3 regions of the Lysinibacillus sp. FSL M8-0134 genome follow, and region 3 is predicted to be linked to each of the others. Evidence: riboswitches for the same ligand, from Rfam matches in the RefSeq annotation. Region 3 holds a riboswitch; each other region holds the start of a gene.
The links. A riboswitch is a leader RNA that binds a small molecule or an ion and turns the genes downstream of it on or off. The one in region 3 is predicted to bind S-adenosylmethionine.

Region 1 (5,953 bases), 250 kb from region 3:
TCAAAATAGGCTCCATCCCTTGTCCATAGGAAGTCAATGAATATTCCACTTTAGGCGGTACTTGATTGAAGACCTTGCGATGGATTAAACCAGCTTGCTCTAACTCTCTTAATTGACTTGTAAGCATTTTTTGGGAAATGCCTGGAATCAATCGTCGAAATTCATTTGTTCGAATTTCACCATGGTGGTTCAAATGGCAAAGAATGACCGGTTTCCATTTACCACCAATAACTTCAAGCGTAGCTTCAACACCTATATTATAAATTTTTTGCATTGTAAACCCCCGTAATATTCAAAAGTAACTAAAAGTACTCTACACAACTTTTAGGCATGCATGAATATTACTACACATACTAAAAAAAATCAAAGGAGATATTAGTAAAATGTCACAATCAAAAAAGCCAAATGCAAAATTGACATTGCTAGCACTTGCAATCAGTGCATTTGGTATAGGGTCCACTGAATTTATCAGTGTTGGACTTTTACCATTAATTACAGATGATTTTGGTATATCTTTAAGCACTGCCGGTTTAACCGTTTCTATATACGCACTAGGTGTCACTGTTGGTGCTCCATTATTAACAGCCTTAACATCTCGTCTTAGTCGAAAAACAGTTTTATTGCTTGTTATGACCATTTTTATAGCGGGGAATTTAACTGCAGCTATCGCACCAATTTTTTCTATACTGATAATAGGTCGTATTATTTCAGCATTAGCTCATGGTGTGTTTATGTCGATCGCCTCTGTTATAGCAGCTGATGTAGTTGAACCAAATAAACGAGCAAGCGCGATTGCCTTTATGTTTACAGGCTTAACGCTAGCTACTGTGACCGGTGTTCCACTTGGTACATTTATTGGACAAGTAACAGACTGGCGTATGTCGTTCATTTTTATCGTCATTATAGGCATTATCGGTTTAATTAGTAATGCTTTACTAGTACCTAACCAATTATCAAAAGGTAATCCTATTTCTTTACGTGATATTGGCAAAGTATTAGGCAATATTCGCATGTTATTAATCCTTTTCATTACAGCTATTGGATATGGTGGGGCCTTTGTAGTCTATACGTATGTTTCACCTATTTTAGAGCAATATATGGGCTATTCCCCACATGCAGTAGTAATTATATTAGTTGTCTATGGTATTTGCGTTGCTATTGGTAATACATTAGGAGGCCATTTTGCTAACCAAAATCCGCTACGTTCCATCTTTATAATTTTTGTTGGACTTGCCTTAGCGTTACTTGGTATTGGCTTCACTCTTGAATCACCGATTATCGGTTTAGTCATGGTACTGACAATGGGATTATTTATGTTCATGAATGTCCCAGGATTACAGTTATATGCTGTTCTACTGTCTGAAAAATATGTGCCGTCAGCTATTTCTATGGCTTCAGCATTAAACATTTCTGCTTTTAACATTGGTATATTTTTAGGATCCTATATTGGAGGTTTTATTATTCGCCATCAATCATTAGCACATACGCCTCTTTATGGATTCCTAATGGTTATGCTAGCAGCGATTGTTACATTATTATGGTTGCTTTTCGATAATAAAAAACAATAATATTGTTAGTCCGTTTATCTAGCATTTACTTGATATTTTGGTAATTTAACATCGGTATATATACAATATTGATAAAAAGGAAGCTCCCTGTGGCTTCCTTTTTGTGTTATAAGTAAGACAAGAATGGAGTTACACCTAAATTCGCTTGAATACATAAGATAAGATATCAGCTATAGGATAGGAGGAATTCCATTGTATTACAATCCTTATCCGTATTTCGTTCATCCCTATCATTACTCAGCGCCACCAATTGCCAACCACCTTGCTGTAAGATCCTTTCCCCAACATCTTGCAATGCCGACCAACAATCCCTTTCCACCTGTTGATACACATAAATTAAAATCATCGGTTACACGGATAAAGGCAATTATGCAGCAAGCCCAATTACTGACGGATAAAATTGAAAGCTCCCAGCAATTTGCCCATGATTTAATGAATGCAGCACAACTTTCAAATAAAGCAGAAGTGGAGAAATTAATTTCATCCACAGGTATTACGATGAAATTCGAAACGAACTATACACCTGATAGTTTTAGAATACGTCTAATTGATAATGGCTGTTGTGGTGTCATATTGAATTTAAATTGGTGAAAAAAACCCTAACCTTGTATCCCTATTGAACTTGTAAACTATAGAAAACTATGATAAAGTGTTTGTATTATTATTTCTGAAAATTCTTATATTTTTCTTATCAAGAGAGACGGAGGGATTGGCCCGATGAAGTCTCAGCAACCAGCTCAACAGTATGGTGCTAATTCCAATTGGCCTAATTCCAAAGCCTTGAAGATGAGAAGATGAACTACCGTTGTTTATTCAGGAGTCCTCTTCTATAGGGGGCTCTTTTTTTACTACTATTTTAAGAAAGCAGGGAAAACGATGCCTAATGAATTATTACAAGCATTACAATTATTAAAATCTAAACAATGGGTCGATTTAACACATACATTCGGCCCTAACTCACCCCATTTTTTCATGTTCGAAGATGCAAAATTTGAAACATTATTCTCTCACGATGATGGGTTCTTTGCACAACAGTTCACTTTCCCTGGTCAATATGGTACGCATATCGACCCACCCATTCATTTTGTGCGAGACACACGGTACCTTGAAGAGCTCGATTTAAAAGAGCTTGTTCTTCCCCTTGTTGTCATTGATAAGTCCGAAGAAGCTGCTAGCAATCATGATTTTTCTTTAAGTGTTCAAGATATACTTGAGTTTGAAGCACAGCACGGAAAAATTGAGGCAGGTACCTTTGTAGCGCTACGTACCGATTGGAGTAAACGTTGGCCAGATAAGGAAGCATTCAGCAATAAAGATGCGGAAGGGTATAACCATATTCCAGGTTGGGGCTTAGAGGCTTTACAATTTTTACTGACGGAACGTAAAGTTAGTGCGATTGGTCACGAAACATTCGATACTGATTCAGCAGCTGATTTTCGTAAAAATGGCAAACTAGATGGTGAATACTTTGTGCTCGAACAAGACACTTATCAAATTGAGTTAATGACTAATTTAGACAAGCTACCTGCAACAGGTGCAATTATTTTTAATATTGTACCTAAACCAGAAAAAGCATCTGGATTCCCTGTTCGCTCCTTTGCTATTTTGCCATAACTTAAAAGTCGGTATAGAGATACCGACTTTTATTTTTGTACATTTCTTTTTTTGAATATAAAGTAAACGACGAACATTAATAGAACAAATAATAGGATGAGATACATACTATAATGGGATAAGTAGTAACCAACAAACCGCCATTTCTCTCCAAGCATTTTCCCTAACGTTATAAATGTGAATGTCCAGATAAATGCTCCTGTATAGGCAAAGAACGCAAACTTTTTATATGGATAATTATTAATAGCCGCAATATACGCTGTTATGTGGCGGACACCAGGGATAAAATAGCCTATTAACAATAAGATAGGTCCAATTTTGGCAAACATTTTTTTCGTAAAATCAATTTTTTGTTCAGTTATATGAATTTTTGGCCCATACTTTTGTAGTAATGGTAAGCCAAATCGATAACCAATATAGTAGCTTAAAGTAATACCTCCAACTGCGCCAATCATGGCACTTACTAATGCAGGGATATGTTCAAGGCTTTCCCTATAAACACTATAACCTACATATGTTAAGAAAACTTCATCAGGAAGTGGCAATCCAACTATACCTCCAATTAGGATTACGATAATGCCAAAATACCCGTAATGTTCAATTAGAGATTGCACGTGATGTGCCATAAACTATCCCACCTAAAAATTTTTTAACTATAAAATATACAGGTTTCATTATAATCAAACTGCGGAAAACAGAAGAAGCAACTTGAAGATTGTTTTAAATTATTTGAAGCTGACGCAAAGCAAAGTCAATACCGCCCTCGGTAGATTTCTTTGTAACAAAATCAGCAACGTTTTTCAAAGCTAAGCTGCCATTTCCCATAGCAATTCCTAATCCTACCAGCTCCAGCATATCCATATCATTATCCCCATCTCCAAAAGCAATGGCATTTTTAGAATCAATGTTAAAATAATCTAGTACTGCTTGAACAGCTATTGACTTGGAAACATCCTGCTGTAGTACATTCACAATATAAGGATGCCATCGCTGCCATAATATATTCGGAAATTGACTAACATATCTTTTTTCTCCCTGTTCATCTGTATATAGACACATGAGAAAAACTTCCTCATTCGTAATTTTTTCATTTATAACCGGAAAATCTCCCAAAGACAATGTTTCCTGCATAGCATGTAAAGCAGCTGGACTTTGTATGCTATTCATCGCTAGCTGCTCTGTAAAAAATGTTAAGCTATGCTGTTGTTCCATTGCAAAAGCCTCAACATTTTGGACAATCTCTTTAGCAATAGGCGTTTTATGTAGGACAAGATCATGATGTTTCACATATGCACCATTTGCCGTAATAAAGGTCTCTATCCCCAACTCTTCCAACTCACGGCACATGGATAAAGGTCTTCCTGTAGCTGCTACAAGGTGAATTCCCTTATTCTTTAATAAATCAATTGCCTGCTTTGTACTTTCTTCTACACAGCCATCCTCATAATTGATGAGTGTGCCGTCTACATCAAAAAACACTATTTTATAGTTCAACTTGAATCATCCTCCAAAACAATACTTTTGAACCACACAAAAAAATCCCTTTAACGATTACTAATAAAATATTTGTACGTATTTCGACAAACTTTCAACCATCTATATAACTTACATTAACAGCACCGATAAATACTATTAAAGGAACAGTTCTAGTGACAATTAATAAATAATGTAATGATTATTTTTATTTTAATAATTCTAAAGGAGTATACCAAAGAACACAGAATTGTTAAAATAAAAGATAATCATTTAAATATATTGAACGACACTTTTTAACGAATAGATAGAACAAAAGAAATAATTTTCTAAAGCAGGCAAAGGAGTTGATTCTTATGGCATTTAACATTTATTACTACGAAAGTAGTGTAGATTGCAAATTTTGCAAAAGGCATTTTACAACATATAAAGTACGCCCTAATCGATATAAAATCATCGAGGAACAAACAGATTTCATGCCTGTTTATGATGGCCTAAATCCTTTGCTGTATGAGGTCGCTGTATGCCCACATTGTGGCTACGCCTACCACAAATCTATGACAAGGACTTATGGACCGTTCATGCAGCTCATTGATGAACTATACATTAAAGAGCTCCAAAAACCCATGGACATCTGCCAGGAACGTACAATCGATGATGCCATAATCAGTTTTAAGCTTGCTTATTTAGTATCCCGTGCTTCAATGGAAGAATCTCTCTTAATGGCGAATTTCGCATTAAAAATAGGTTGGCTATATCGTTTAAAAAACGATGAAGAATCCGAAAAACGCTACCTTTTTGCAGCAAGAGACTTTTATAGTAAATCCTTTGCATCCAATCAGGAGGGTGGAGAGAGAATTCAGTTTTTACATGCTGAACTAAGCCTCCGACTTGGTGATATGGCGGAAGCCCAAAAAGGCTTCTCTCGCTTAATCGCTGATAGAAATGTCTCGCCAAAATATCGAAAGCTTGCCCGTAATCGTTGGGAAAATTATAAATATGACGAACAACCTATAACAGTTAATGAAACTATTAATTAATGGGACGAGGAGAGGACTTGTAATGTTGCTATTTCATAAGAGAATAGATGTGAGAGAAGAAGATATATTTTCAGAGTTGCATCACTTTCTATTAAGAAAAAATAATCGCTACTTAACAAATGATGAGGTTGTCACTTTAACAGGAGTGTCCTCTGAGATGCTTTTCAAATGGGTAAAAGCAGGAAAGTTAAAAAAATCAATTTTCCCTAATTTAGGTGCACCTTGTGAACGTTGTGGACAAATTACACAGGCTAAAAT
Region 2 (5,953 bases), on a different contig from region 3:
ACGGTTAACTGAAATAACTTATTTATCACAGGGTTTACGTATAAAAGGATTATTAGCAGAGCCAAAGGCAGAAGGTACATATGATGGCTTTTTATATTTAAGAGGGGGCATGCAAAGCATTGGAATGGTAAGACCATCACGTATTGCTCAATTTGCAGCTCAGGGCTTTATTGTGTTTGCTCCATACTATCGTGGAAATCGTGGTGGAGAAGGTCGTGACGAATTTGCAGGTGCAGACCGTTACGATGCAGTCTATGCTGTAGATGTTCTCAAACAATTTTGCAATGATAATATACATGTTTTTGGTTTTTCCCGTGGGGGAATTATGGCTCTTTGGACAGCTATTTTAAGAAAGGATATCACCTCTGTCGTCACATGGGCAGGTGTTTCTGATGCAACAGCTACTTATTGGGAGCGAACAGATATGCGAAGAATGATGAAACGGGTGATTGGAGGAACACCGAATCGTGTACCTGAAGCTTATGATGCACGAACACCGCTTTTCGAAGTTGAGCAAATAACAGCTCCAGTATTAATTATCCATGGCTATCGGGATGAAAATGTTGATATCGAACATGCTAGACAATTGGCCTTTTTCTTAGACGAGGCTAATAAAACATACGAAACATGGTATGACCCTAACTATGCCCATCAATACCCACCTGCTAAAAATCGAGAAACCGTCCGCGCTCTTTGCCAATGGATGAAACAACAATAATTGAAACAAAGAAAATTGAAGTATGTAATTTGAGAGAACAAAACAATCAATGGAATGTGGTGAAAGGTGAATATGCTATTCGTTTCAGATACGAATTATCTTTTAGCCAAAGGTTTCATAGATTACTCATTTATTAATGTGTGACTATTCTTCTCCCGACATTTACCAATAATAGCCCATCCTTTCTATTAGTAAGGATGGGCTATTTTGTTCGCCTAGAAAAAAAGGACATGGAAAAAACACCTTTGCAGTATGGTTGATTGGAGTGGAGCCAGCGTAACTCCTTGGGGATTAGCGTCACAGATAAGACCCTGGAGCGAACGAAGTGAGTGAAGCGGCTTATCGGACGCCCCCAGGAAAGGACGCTGGCGGAACGGAAATCTACCCCTTGCTTTGCCAACATGAACAAGAAGAAGGTTTCTTGTTTTTTCTTACCTTTATTCGGGTACAGATATTCTATAACAGGTAATGAAAGAAAAAAGGAGTCAATAAAACGAAATTCACCACGATTACTTTTATCAGGTTATGCCTTTTTCCAAGATAACACTACTAATCATACAATTGTAGTTAACTTAAAAATAATCATACGTAACTCCCTATACTACCATTCAGAATAAAGAAAAAGAGAACGAGTGACTCGTTCCCTTTGTTCTGTATCTAGTTTATTTTAATGGGCCACCAAGTGTAATGATAGCTTCAGAAACGTTTGTGAATTTCTTGAAGTTTTCATTGAATAGACCTGCAAGTTCAGCCGCTTTTTCATCATAAGCAGCTTTATCTGCCCAAGCTTCACGAGGGTTTAACACTTCAGAAGGTACACCTTCAACTGCTGTTGGAATGTGTAAACCAAAGACAGCATCTTGTGTTGTTTCTACATTTGTTAATTTGCCATCGATTGCTGCACGTACCATTGTGCGTGTGTAAGAAAGCTTCATACGGCTACCTGTACCATATTCGCCACCAGTCCAACCAGTGTTTACTAGGAATACTTGTGCGCCGTGCTCGTCAATCTTTTGACCTAACATTTCTGCATACACTGTTGCAGGAAGTGGAAGGAATGGAGAACCGAAGCAAGTAGAGAATACTGGTTCTGGTTCTGTTACACCACGTTCAGTTCCAGCAAGTTTAGAAGTGAAACCGCTTAGGAAGTGGTACATTGCTTGCTCTTTTGTTAATTTACTGATTGGAGGTAATACGCCAAACGCATCAGCTGTTAAGAAGATGATAGTTTTTGGATGACCTGCAACAGATGGATCAACAATATTTTCGATGTATTGGATTGGATAAGCAACACGTGTGTTTTCTGTTAATGAACCATCATCATAATCACAAATACGAGTTTCTGGGTCAACAGCTACGTTTTCTAAAACAGAACCGAAGCGGATTGCATTGTAGATTTCTGGTTCTTTTTCAGCAGAAAGGTTGATTGTTTTTGCATAGCAACCACCCTCAATGTTGAACACTCCATTATCAGACCAGCCATGTTCATCGTCACCGATAAGCTTACGATCTGGGTCAGCAGATAAAGTCGTTTTACCAGTACCAGATAGACCGAAGAATAATGCCACATCGCCAGCTTCACCAACGTTTGCTGAACAGTGCATTGAAAGGATTCCTTGTTGTGGTAATAAGTAGTTCATGATACCGAAAATAGATTTTTTCATTTCACCAGCATACTCAGTACCACCAATTAAAATAATTTTCTTTTCAAGTGATACAATGATGAATGTTTCAGAAGATGTACCATCAACTGCAGGATCTGCTTTAAAGTTAGGAGCAGAGATAACTGTGAAGTCTGCAACATGAGAAGCTAATTCTTCTTTAGTTGGACGGATAAATAATTGATGAGCAAAAAGATTGTGCCAAGCGTATTCATTAATCACTTGAATGCTTAATTGAGAATCTTTGTCAGCACCTGCAAAGCCTTTGAATACGAATAACTCGTCACGTTCTTTTAAATATTTTATTACTTTTACATATAGGTTATCGAACACTTCAGAAGAAATAGGTTGGTTGACTTTACCCCAGTCAATTTGATCTTTTGTGCTTTCTTCTTCTACCGTATATTTATCTTTAGGTGAACGACCAGTGTATTTGCCAGTTTCTGCACGAACTGCGCCATCTACTGTTAACATTGCTTCACCACGAGATGTAGCTTTTTCTGCTAATTGTGGTACTGAAAGTTGAACATTAATGTTACCGCCGTTTAATAATTCCTTCAGTTCGTTTGCAATTTCTACTGAATTCATCGATTAAATACCATCCTTTTTTATAGTATTCCCTTGATTTAGAGGGATTTTTTCTTAATTTCAAAAATAGTATAACACAATTGCTTAAATAATCTATACTAATTAAGAAATTATTTTAGAGTTTTTATCACTTTTCAATAAACTGACAAAAAATAATGTTTTTCGAGTAGAATCCAATCAATCCTACTGTAATTAGGCATAAAAATTGAGCCACACATATGTTACCACAAGATGCTAGGTATGTTGTAGGGATTAATTTGCTTCTATTTACATCATCATCCAAGTATGAAAAGTTTTTGTTTAATCAGTTCCTTCCTTTCTATACAGTAATACATTAGAAAATATTTGACAACGTTCGACCTTTTCAGTAACATACAATTGAACGGATACTCTTATCCCGAGCTGGTGGAGGGTCAGGCCCTGTGAAACCCGGCAACCTGCATGAATCATTTCACGACATGCGTTGGTGCCAACCTGATGCAAGGGAACATCCCTTGAACGATAAGAGTGAAAGGTTACGAAGTCATTATTCCTTTCCTCATGTAAAGTAACGTGAGTAAAGGATTTTTTTATTGTTTAAAATGAATGTAAAGGTAAGTATATGTAGTTCTTTCCTTATTATAATGACGGATCTTTCGAAATCCTCGTGTTAAAAGCAGCAGTAACGGCTTGAGAGTTCAATCCTTAGGAGCGGACTTGACATGGGTAATGAGTACCGTATTCATACACAACTACTTTTCGTAAAAGTAATAGGAGGAAAACCAAATGACAAACCGTCGACTGTTTACATCAGAGAGTGTAACAGAAGGACATCCAGATAAAATTTGTGACCAAATCTCGGATGCCATTTTAGATGCTATTTTAGCAGAAGATCCAAATGCACGTGTAGCGTGTGAAACTACTGTAACAACAGGATTAGTATTAGTAGCAGGAGAAATTACAACTTCTACTTATGTAGATATTAAAGGTATCGTTCGTGATACTGTAGCCGAAATAGGCTATACACGCGGTAAATATGGCTTTGATGCTGAAAACTTAGCCGTGCTTGTGGCTATTGGTGAACAATCACCGGATATTGCACAAGGTGTTGACCAAGCATTAGAAGCGCGTGAAGGCTCAATGACAGATGCTGATATTGAAGCTATTGGTGCTGGTGACCAAGGTCTAATGTTTGGTTACGCATGTAATGAAACACCAGAGTTAATGCCACTACCAATTAGTTTAGCACACAAATTAGCACGTCGTTTAACAGAAGTACGTAAATCAGGAGAATTAGCGTATTTACGTCCTGATGGTAAAACTCAAGTAACGATTGAATATGATGACAATAATGTACCAGTACGTGTGGATACTATTGTTATTTCAACACAGCATGATGAAGAGGCAACACTGGATCAAATTCAAGCAGATTTAAAAGAATTTGTTATTGGACCTGTTGTGCCAAGTGAATTATTAGATGCTAACACGAAATATTTCATCAACCCAACTGGCCGTTTTGTAATCGGTGGACCAAAAGGAGATGCTGGGTTAACAGGACGTAAAATCATTGTTGATACATACGGTGGTTACGCGCGTCATGGTGGTGGAGCATTCTCAGGTAAGGATGCGACAAAGGTAGACCGTTCAGCAGCTTATGCAGCACGTTATGTAGCGAAAAATATTGTAGCAGCTGGATTAGCAGACCGCGCTGAGGTACAACTTGCCTATGCGATTGGTGTTGCACAACCTGTTTCCATTGCTGTCGATACATTTGGTACAGGCAGAGTGAAAGAAAGTGAAATCGTAGAATGGGTTCGTGAACTATTTGATCTACGCCCAGCAGGTATAATTAAAATGCTGGATCTACGCCGTCCGATCTATAAACAAACTGCAGCATATGGTCATTTTGGCCGCACTGACTTAAATGTGCCATGGGAACAAATCGATAAAGCTGATGCACTTCGAGAAAAAGCACATCTGTAAACTATTGAACTAAAGTAATGAAGTCGTTAGAACGTTATTCTAGTGTACTAATATGCAAGGGGGCAATGTTGCCCCTTTTATTTTTTCAAAAAAACCTCGCACTGGCTCGTGAACAAGAAATGGTCACGGCCACGCGAGGGATTTTTTTCGTTAGTATTGAATTTTTGTGTATGATTGGTTACTTCTGAAGGGATTTATAATATTGACCTTTTTCTACGTATTCACGTACGATACGTTCCATATCCTCTTTGTCTTCAGCATTTAATTCACGGACAACTTTGGCTGGGCGACCTAATGCTAAACTATTCGGAGGAATGACCTTACCTGGAGGTACGAGGCTTCCTGCTCCAATAAATGCACCCTCTCCAATTTCTGCACCGTCTAATATAATGGAGCCCATACCAATTAAAGCATTTTTGCGAATTGTACAACTATGTAAAGTGACTTGGTGTCCGACTGTAACCTCATCTTCAATAATAAGTGGATATTTTGGGCTTTGATGTAAGCAACAAAGATCTTGGATGCTAACACGTTTACCAATAATTGTTGGTGAGACATCCCCACGAATGACTGTATTAAACCAAATTGTTGTTTCAGCACCAATTGTTACATCGCCCGTAACGGTTGCATAATCAGCAATGAAAACAGACGGATCGATCTTTGGCGTTTTATCTTTGAATGGATAAATCATGAAAATCGCCTCTTTTCTTTCTATAATGTAGTATTATCGTATCAAATACGCAACTTTATGGAAATATAAAATTAAAATGTGGCATTTATTTCGATATAATCAAAGTGTAATTATTTTTTAGGAGGACTATGTGAATGTGGAAATGGGAAGCTGATGGACAAGCAAAGGCTGTGATTGCTATTCTTCATGGTGCTTATGAAAATCACCGTTGGTATGCATGGCTTATAGAGAAATTAAGAATGGAAGGCTTCCACATAGTCATGGGGGATTTACCTAATCATGGTATTAATGCAAGGTTTGCTCGTGTCCATGATGAGGACTTCAAATTGTACA
Region 3 (5,953 bases):
CATTCTTTTTGCTGTCTCAGCAAGCAGTCTGATGAGATTAAAAAATTGGCCAAAAAATCGCTTGATGTATCGACTTTAGCTGAAAATGAAGCACTTGCAGGACGGGAACGTTTAAAAAATCAATCACAAAATATGCATAATATTATTCATTCACTTCATGATATTGAAGAAAATATAGAACAATTATCAGGTATGTCTAGAGAAATGGAGACAATCATGAGTGTTGTTACTACTATTGCGAATCAAACTAATCTGTTAGCTTTGAATGCAGCTATTGAAGCGGCTCGAGCTGGAGAGGCTGGAAAAGGATTTAGTGTAGTAGCAGACGAAGTTCGAAAGTTATCTATTCAAACAAAAGAATCGGTAACAGCGGTTGCTTTGTTATTGAAAAAAACAAGCGAACGGACTGAGAAATTAGAGTATTCTTTGACGAATATTCAAGGAGAAGTAGCGTCTGGTGAGGAAAATATGTTGCAAACAGAAGGCCAGTTTACGAGTATACTAGATGCCATGACTGAAGCAAAAGAACAAAATGATTGCATGGCAACAAAAATACAAGCAATCGTAGGTATATTAGGTGAGTTAGGGACATCATTTACAGAAGTAACGAATTCGGCAGAAAAATTAGCGACCTTTGCGCAAAATTTAAAAGTATAGACGGTTAGTATTTACTACAATGTATTAGGCGTAATTAACACTATAGTACCTATTAATATATATGTTGGCTAGAGCTATCTCCTAAAGGGATAGCTCTATTTTTGCTAAATTTGTAAAGGGTTGAATGCAATTTTCAATGAAAATAGGTTTATACTGTAGAAAGAACTAATAATAGGGGCGGTTTATATGAAAACAGTTGTTGTATTAGGTGGCGGAATTACAGGATTATGCACAATGCATTACTTACAACGTCAAGTGAAGGAGAATAATCTAGATGTTCGTCTAGTACTTGTAGAGAAAAATACATATCTAGGTGGTAAGTTACATTCGGCGTATGAAGAAGGATTTATTATGGAAACAGGTGCTGATTCTATTGTCGCTCGCCATAAAGGTGTTATGGAGCTAGTGCAGGAGCTTGATTTTGAAGATAATCTAGTTTATAACGAAACCGGCATTTCTTATATTTACACAAATAATGAACTACATGCTATTCCAGCTGATTCTACATTTGGTATTCCAATGAGCTTGGCATCCTTAGAGGAAAGCACATTAATATCAGAGCAAGGAAAGCAGGAAGCATTAAAGGATTTGACATTACCAAACAAAGGCTTTACAAAGGAAAGTTCAATTGGCGAGTTCTTAACCTACTATTTAGGAGAGGAACTAGTAAAAAACCAAATTGCACCAGTTCTAGCAGGTGTGTATTCAGGTGATTTACATCAGCTTTCAATTGCTTCTACTTTACCGTATTTAATTGATTATAAGAATGATTATGGAAGTATCATTAAAGGTTTTGATGCGAACCGTGAGCAATTTGTTAAAGCTGCCAATAAAAAATTTATATCATTTAAAAATGGTTTAACTTCTTTAATCGATCGACTTGAGCAAACATTAACCAATGTTGAAATTATCAAGGGTGTCGCTACTTTACATGTTCAAAAACAGGAAGACCGCTATACAATTTCATTAGTAAATGGTGAAAATATCGGAGCAGATTATGTTGTGCTTGCACTACCGAATGAAGCTGTTCAAAGCCTCATGAAGGACGAATCATTAAACCGTTATTTTAATCAATTTACTACTGCGTCAGCCATTACCATATACTTAGGCTTCGATGTACCAGACGCGAAATTGCCAGCAGATGGAACGGGCTATATTGTCTCTCATAATTCTAACGTTACTTGTAATGCAGCAACTTGGACAAGTCGTAAATGGAAGCATACATCGAGAGACAATAAATTACTTGTACGACTCTTCTATAAGAGTATTAACCCAGCGTATGAACAACTACGTGCCATGACTGATGAAGAATTGGCAACCGTTGCTTTAGAGGATGTTCGAAAGAGCTTGGGAATAGAAGAGGATCCAACCGTAGTAAATGTAACAAAATGGATTGATCAAATGCCTAAATACGACTTAGCTCACAGAGAAGCGTTACAAGGGTTGCTTCAGGAACTGAACAAAAACTATCCAAATTTAGCTATAGCAGGCTGTTCATATTTTGGTGTAGGTATCGGAGCTTGCATTCAAAATGGGAAAAAAATTGGTGAGGAGCTTGCAGAGGAACTATCCAGTTTCTAAGATTTTAAGTTAAAAATTACTTTGTTACGTGAAATACTCTTGACTCATTCGTCAGTAAACGATATGATTCTTTTAATTATTTAAAAAATTCATACTTAATTCTTATCAAGAGAAGCAGAGGGACTGGCCCATTGAAGCTTCAGCAACCAACTTATTGTCAGGTGCTAAATCCAGAAGACCGTTGAGTCGAAGATGAGAAGGAACAACAATGCTGAATCGTTAAAGCCTTCTTTTTTATGAAAGAAGGCTTTTTATTATACAGAGACATAGGAAGAGAGGCTAGTTTTATGGGATTGCTTGAGAAGTTAAACACGCATGTATTGACGGCGGATGGTGCAATAGGCACAGTTCTTTATGGCTATGGATTGGAATATTGCCATGAGGAAATGAATGTGCAGAGACCAGAGTTAATTGAAAAGATTCATAGAGAATATATTGCGGCTGGTGCTGACATCATTCAAACGAATACGTACGGTGCAAATGCCATCAAATTAGCTCGCTATGGATTAGAATCACGCGTTCAACAATTTAATGAAGCAGCTATTACAATTGCTAAGCGAGCAGCTGCAGATGGAGGTCAATTTGTTTTAGGGACAATAGGAGGTATTCGTGGTATCCGAAAAAGTGATGCAACACTAGAGGAAATATTAGCGACTGTAGAGGAACAAGCAAGTGTTTTACTTGCAGGAAATCCAGATGGCCTCTTACTTGAAACCTATTATGATTTTGAAGAATTAACTGCAACATTAAAAATGTTACGTGCAAAAACAATGTTACCACTTATTGCACAAGTATCTATGCATGAGCCTGGTGTTTTACAAAATGGAATGTCTTTAAATAATGCTTTGCATGAGCTAGAAACACTTGGTGCAGATATCGTTGGTGTCAATTGCCGGCTAGGCCCACATCATACAATACAAGCATTTGAAGGCGTAGAACTTCCTGAAAAGGCATTTATGTCAGCTTATCCGAACGCTTCACTTCTTGACTTAGAAGATGGGCGTGTCGTTTATGAATCGGAGGCTGATTATTTTGGTCGAGCAGCAGTAGAACTACGTGATCAAGGGGTACGCTTGATTGGGGGCTGCTGTGGTACGACACCAAAGCATATAGCGGCAGCAAAAAAATATTTAGAGGAGTTATCACCCGTTCATGAAAAGCATGCGAAACCTGAAAAGATTGAGGTCGTTCGAGAAGCAGAGCCTCCTAAGTATGAGCCTCTTCATGAAAAAGTAAAACGTGAACGATCTGTCATTGTAGAGCTGGATACACCTAGACATTTAGAAATTGATGGATTCCTTGAAGGAGCAAAACAATTGTATGATGCTGGCGCAGATGTAGTCATGATGGCAGACAATTCTCTAGCCTCTCCTCGTATTAGCAATATTGCAATGGGAGCATTGTTGAAGAATACACATGGCGTACGTCCTCTAACACATATTACATGTCGAGATCGTAATTTAATCGGTCTGCAATCACATTTAATGGGATTAAATGCTTTAGGAATTCACGATGTCTTAGCTGTTACGGGTGATCCAACAAAAGTTGGGGACTTCCCAGGTGCGACAAGCGTTTATGATGTCTCCTCGATGGAGCTAATCCAATTAATTAAGCAGTTAAATGAAGGGGTCTCTTTCTCTGGTAAACCCCTTCGAAAAAAAGCAAATTTTTCAGTGGCTGCTGCATTTAATCCAAACGTTCGTGTGTTAGACCGTGCTGTGGCACGTTTAGAAAAGAAAATCGAACATGGTGCAGATTATTTTATTTCACAGCCAGTGTATACGAAGGAAAAAATTGTGGAAATTTACGAGGCAACAAAGCATCTACAAGCACCGATATATATTGGGATTATGCCCGTTACGAGTTATAAAAGTGCAGAGTTTTTACACCACGAGGTGCCTGGCATCAAATTATCAGAAGATGCCTTAGCAAGAATGAAGGCTTGTGGTGAAGATAAAGAACGTGCAACAGCTGAGGGTATTGCCATTGCAAGGGAATTAGTAGAGGTGGCTGCGCAATATTTTAATGGTATTTACCTTATTACACCTTTTTTACGCTATGATGTGACACTAGAGTTGATGAAATATATTGAGCAATTGGATGAACAAAAAAAAGGAGTAAGTATACATGGCTAAGCACTTGATTGAAGAGCAATTAGAGAAACGTATTTTAATTCTTGATGGCGCAATGGGAACAATGCTACAAAATGAAAACTTATCGGCAGATGATTTTGGTGGAGAGGAGCTCGATGGGTGTAATGAAAATCTTGTGCTTACTAGACCTGATGTTATAGAGAAAATTCATCTTAAATATTTAGAGGCTGGCGCAGATATCATTTGTACGAATACATTTGGTGGAACTCCTCTTGTGTTAAATGAATACGATCTGGGTGCAAAAGCGGAAGAGATTAATAAACGTGCAGTTGAAATTGCTCGCCAAGCGGTGGATAAATTTACAACATCGGATTGGCCGCGATTTGTAGCTGGAGCTATGGGACCAACAACAAAAACATTATCCGTAACTGGCGGTATTACATTTGATGAGCTCGAGGAAAATTTCTTTATCCAAGCGAAGGCCTTAATTGAGGCAGGAGCAGATGTGCTGTTATTGGAAACAAGTCAGGATATGCTGAATGTTAAAGCCGGCACATTAGGGGTAACACGTGCTTTCGCGGCAACTGGCAAGGAACTTCCCGTTATGATTTCGGGAACAATTGAACCGATGGGTACGACACTCGCAGGACAAACGATTGATGCCTTTTATATATCTATTGAGCATATTAAACCATTATCAGTTGGCTTAAACTGTGCGACAGGACCAGAGTTTATGACGGATCATATTCGTTCATTAGCAGAGCTTTCAACAGGCTATATAAGTTGTTATCCAAATGCTGGCTTACCTGATGAAGAAGGCTGTTACCATGAATCGCCAGAATCTTTATCGCAAAAATTAAAAGGCTTTGCAGAAAAGGGTTGGCTTAATATTGTAGGTGGTTGCTGTGGAACAACTCCAGCACATATTGCAGCTATTCGTGAAGTTTTAAAAGGTGAAAAACCACGACAATTACCAGAAAAAACGCATGGTCATGCGGTATCTGGTATCGAACCATTATTGTATGACGATTCCATGCGTCCATTATTTATTGGAGAAAGAACGAATGTTATCGGCTCCCGAAAATTTAAAAATTTAATCATTGATGGAAAGTTTGAGGAAGCAGCAGAGATTGCACGTGCGCAAGTTAAAAATGGTGCCCATGTTATTGATATTTGTTTAGCAAACCCAGATCGTGATGAATTAGAAGATATGCGTGGCTTTATGCAGGAGGTGGTGAAAAAAGTGAAGGTTCCTCTTGTGATTGACTCAACAGATGAAAAAGTCATCGAGGAGGCGCTAAAATTTTCGCAAGGGAAAGCCATTATTAACTCTATTAATCTGGAAGATGGCGAGGAGCGATTTGATGCCGTATTACCACTTGTGAAAAAATACGGTGCGTCATTAGTTGTTGGTACAATTGATGAAAAAGGTATGGCGGTTGATCGTCATCGTAAGCTTGAAATTGCTGAACGTTCCTATCAACTTTTAACTGAAAAATGGGGTATTGCACCAGAAGATATTATTTTTGACCCATTGATGTTCCCAGTAGGAACTGGAGATGAGCAGTATATTGGATCTGCTCTCGAAACCATTGAAGGGATTCGACTAATCAAAGAAAAAA

Region 1: it holds a riboswitch for S-adenosylmethionine, as region 3 does, so the genes downstream of both, MKY49_RS21230 (cyclase family protein) here and MKY49_RS19950 (bifunctional homocysteine S-methyltransferase/methylenetetrahydrofolate reductase) in region 3, are expected to answer to the same signal.
Region 2: it holds a riboswitch for S-adenosylmethionine, as region 3 does, so the genes downstream of both, metK (methionine adenosyltransferase) here and MKY49_RS19950 (bifunctional homocysteine S-methyltransferase/methylenetetrahydrofolate reductase) in region 3, are expected to answer to the same signal.

The regions. Positions count from the first base shown of each region.
Region 1 covers NZ_JBBPAJ010000002.1:271,561-277,513, forward strand. Annotated here, with positions in the region: gene MKY49_RS21215 (winged helix-turn-helix transcriptional regulator) at 1-274, opposite strand, end outside; gene MKY49_RS21220 (MFS transporter) at 384-1,568, shown strand; gene MKY49_RS21225 (hypothetical protein) at 1,761-2,159, shown strand; SAM riboswitch class I at 2,254-2,361, shown strand; gene MKY49_RS21230 (cyclase family protein) at 2,445-3,182, shown strand; gene MKY49_RS21235 (DedA family protein) at 3,212-3,808, opposite strand; gene MKY49_RS21240 (Cof-type HAD-IIB family hydrolase) at 3,903-4,676, opposite strand; gene MKY49_RS21245 (DUF2225 domain-containing protein) at 5,012-5,695, shown strand; gene MKY49_RS21250 (hypothetical protein) at 5,718-5,953, shown strand, end outside.
Region 2 covers NZ_JBBPAJ010000001.1:3,338,477-3,344,429, reverse strand. Annotated here, with positions in the region: gene MKY49_RS16930 (alpha/beta hydrolase family protein) at 1-718, shown strand, start outside; gene pckA (phosphoenolpyruvate carboxykinase (ATP)) at 1,381-2,967, opposite strand; SAM riboswitch class I at 3,357-3,475, shown strand; gene metK (methionine adenosyltransferase) at 3,733-4,929, shown strand; gene MKY49_RS16915 (gamma carbonic anhydrase) at 5,108-5,620, opposite strand; gene MKY49_RS16910 (alpha/beta hydrolase) at 5,755-5,953, shown strand, end outside.
Region 3 covers NZ_JBBPAJ010000002.1:23,075-29,027, reverse strand. Annotated here, with positions in the region: gene MKY49_RS19960 (globin-coupled sensor protein) at 1-657, shown strand, start outside; gene MKY49_RS19955 (protoporphyrinogen oxidase) at 844-2,238, shown strand; SAM riboswitch class I at 2,338-2,437, shown strand; gene MKY49_RS19950 (bifunctional homocysteine S-methyltransferase/methylenetetrahydrofolate reductase) at 2,526-4,373, shown strand; gene metH (methionine synthase) at 4,366-5,953, shown strand, end outside.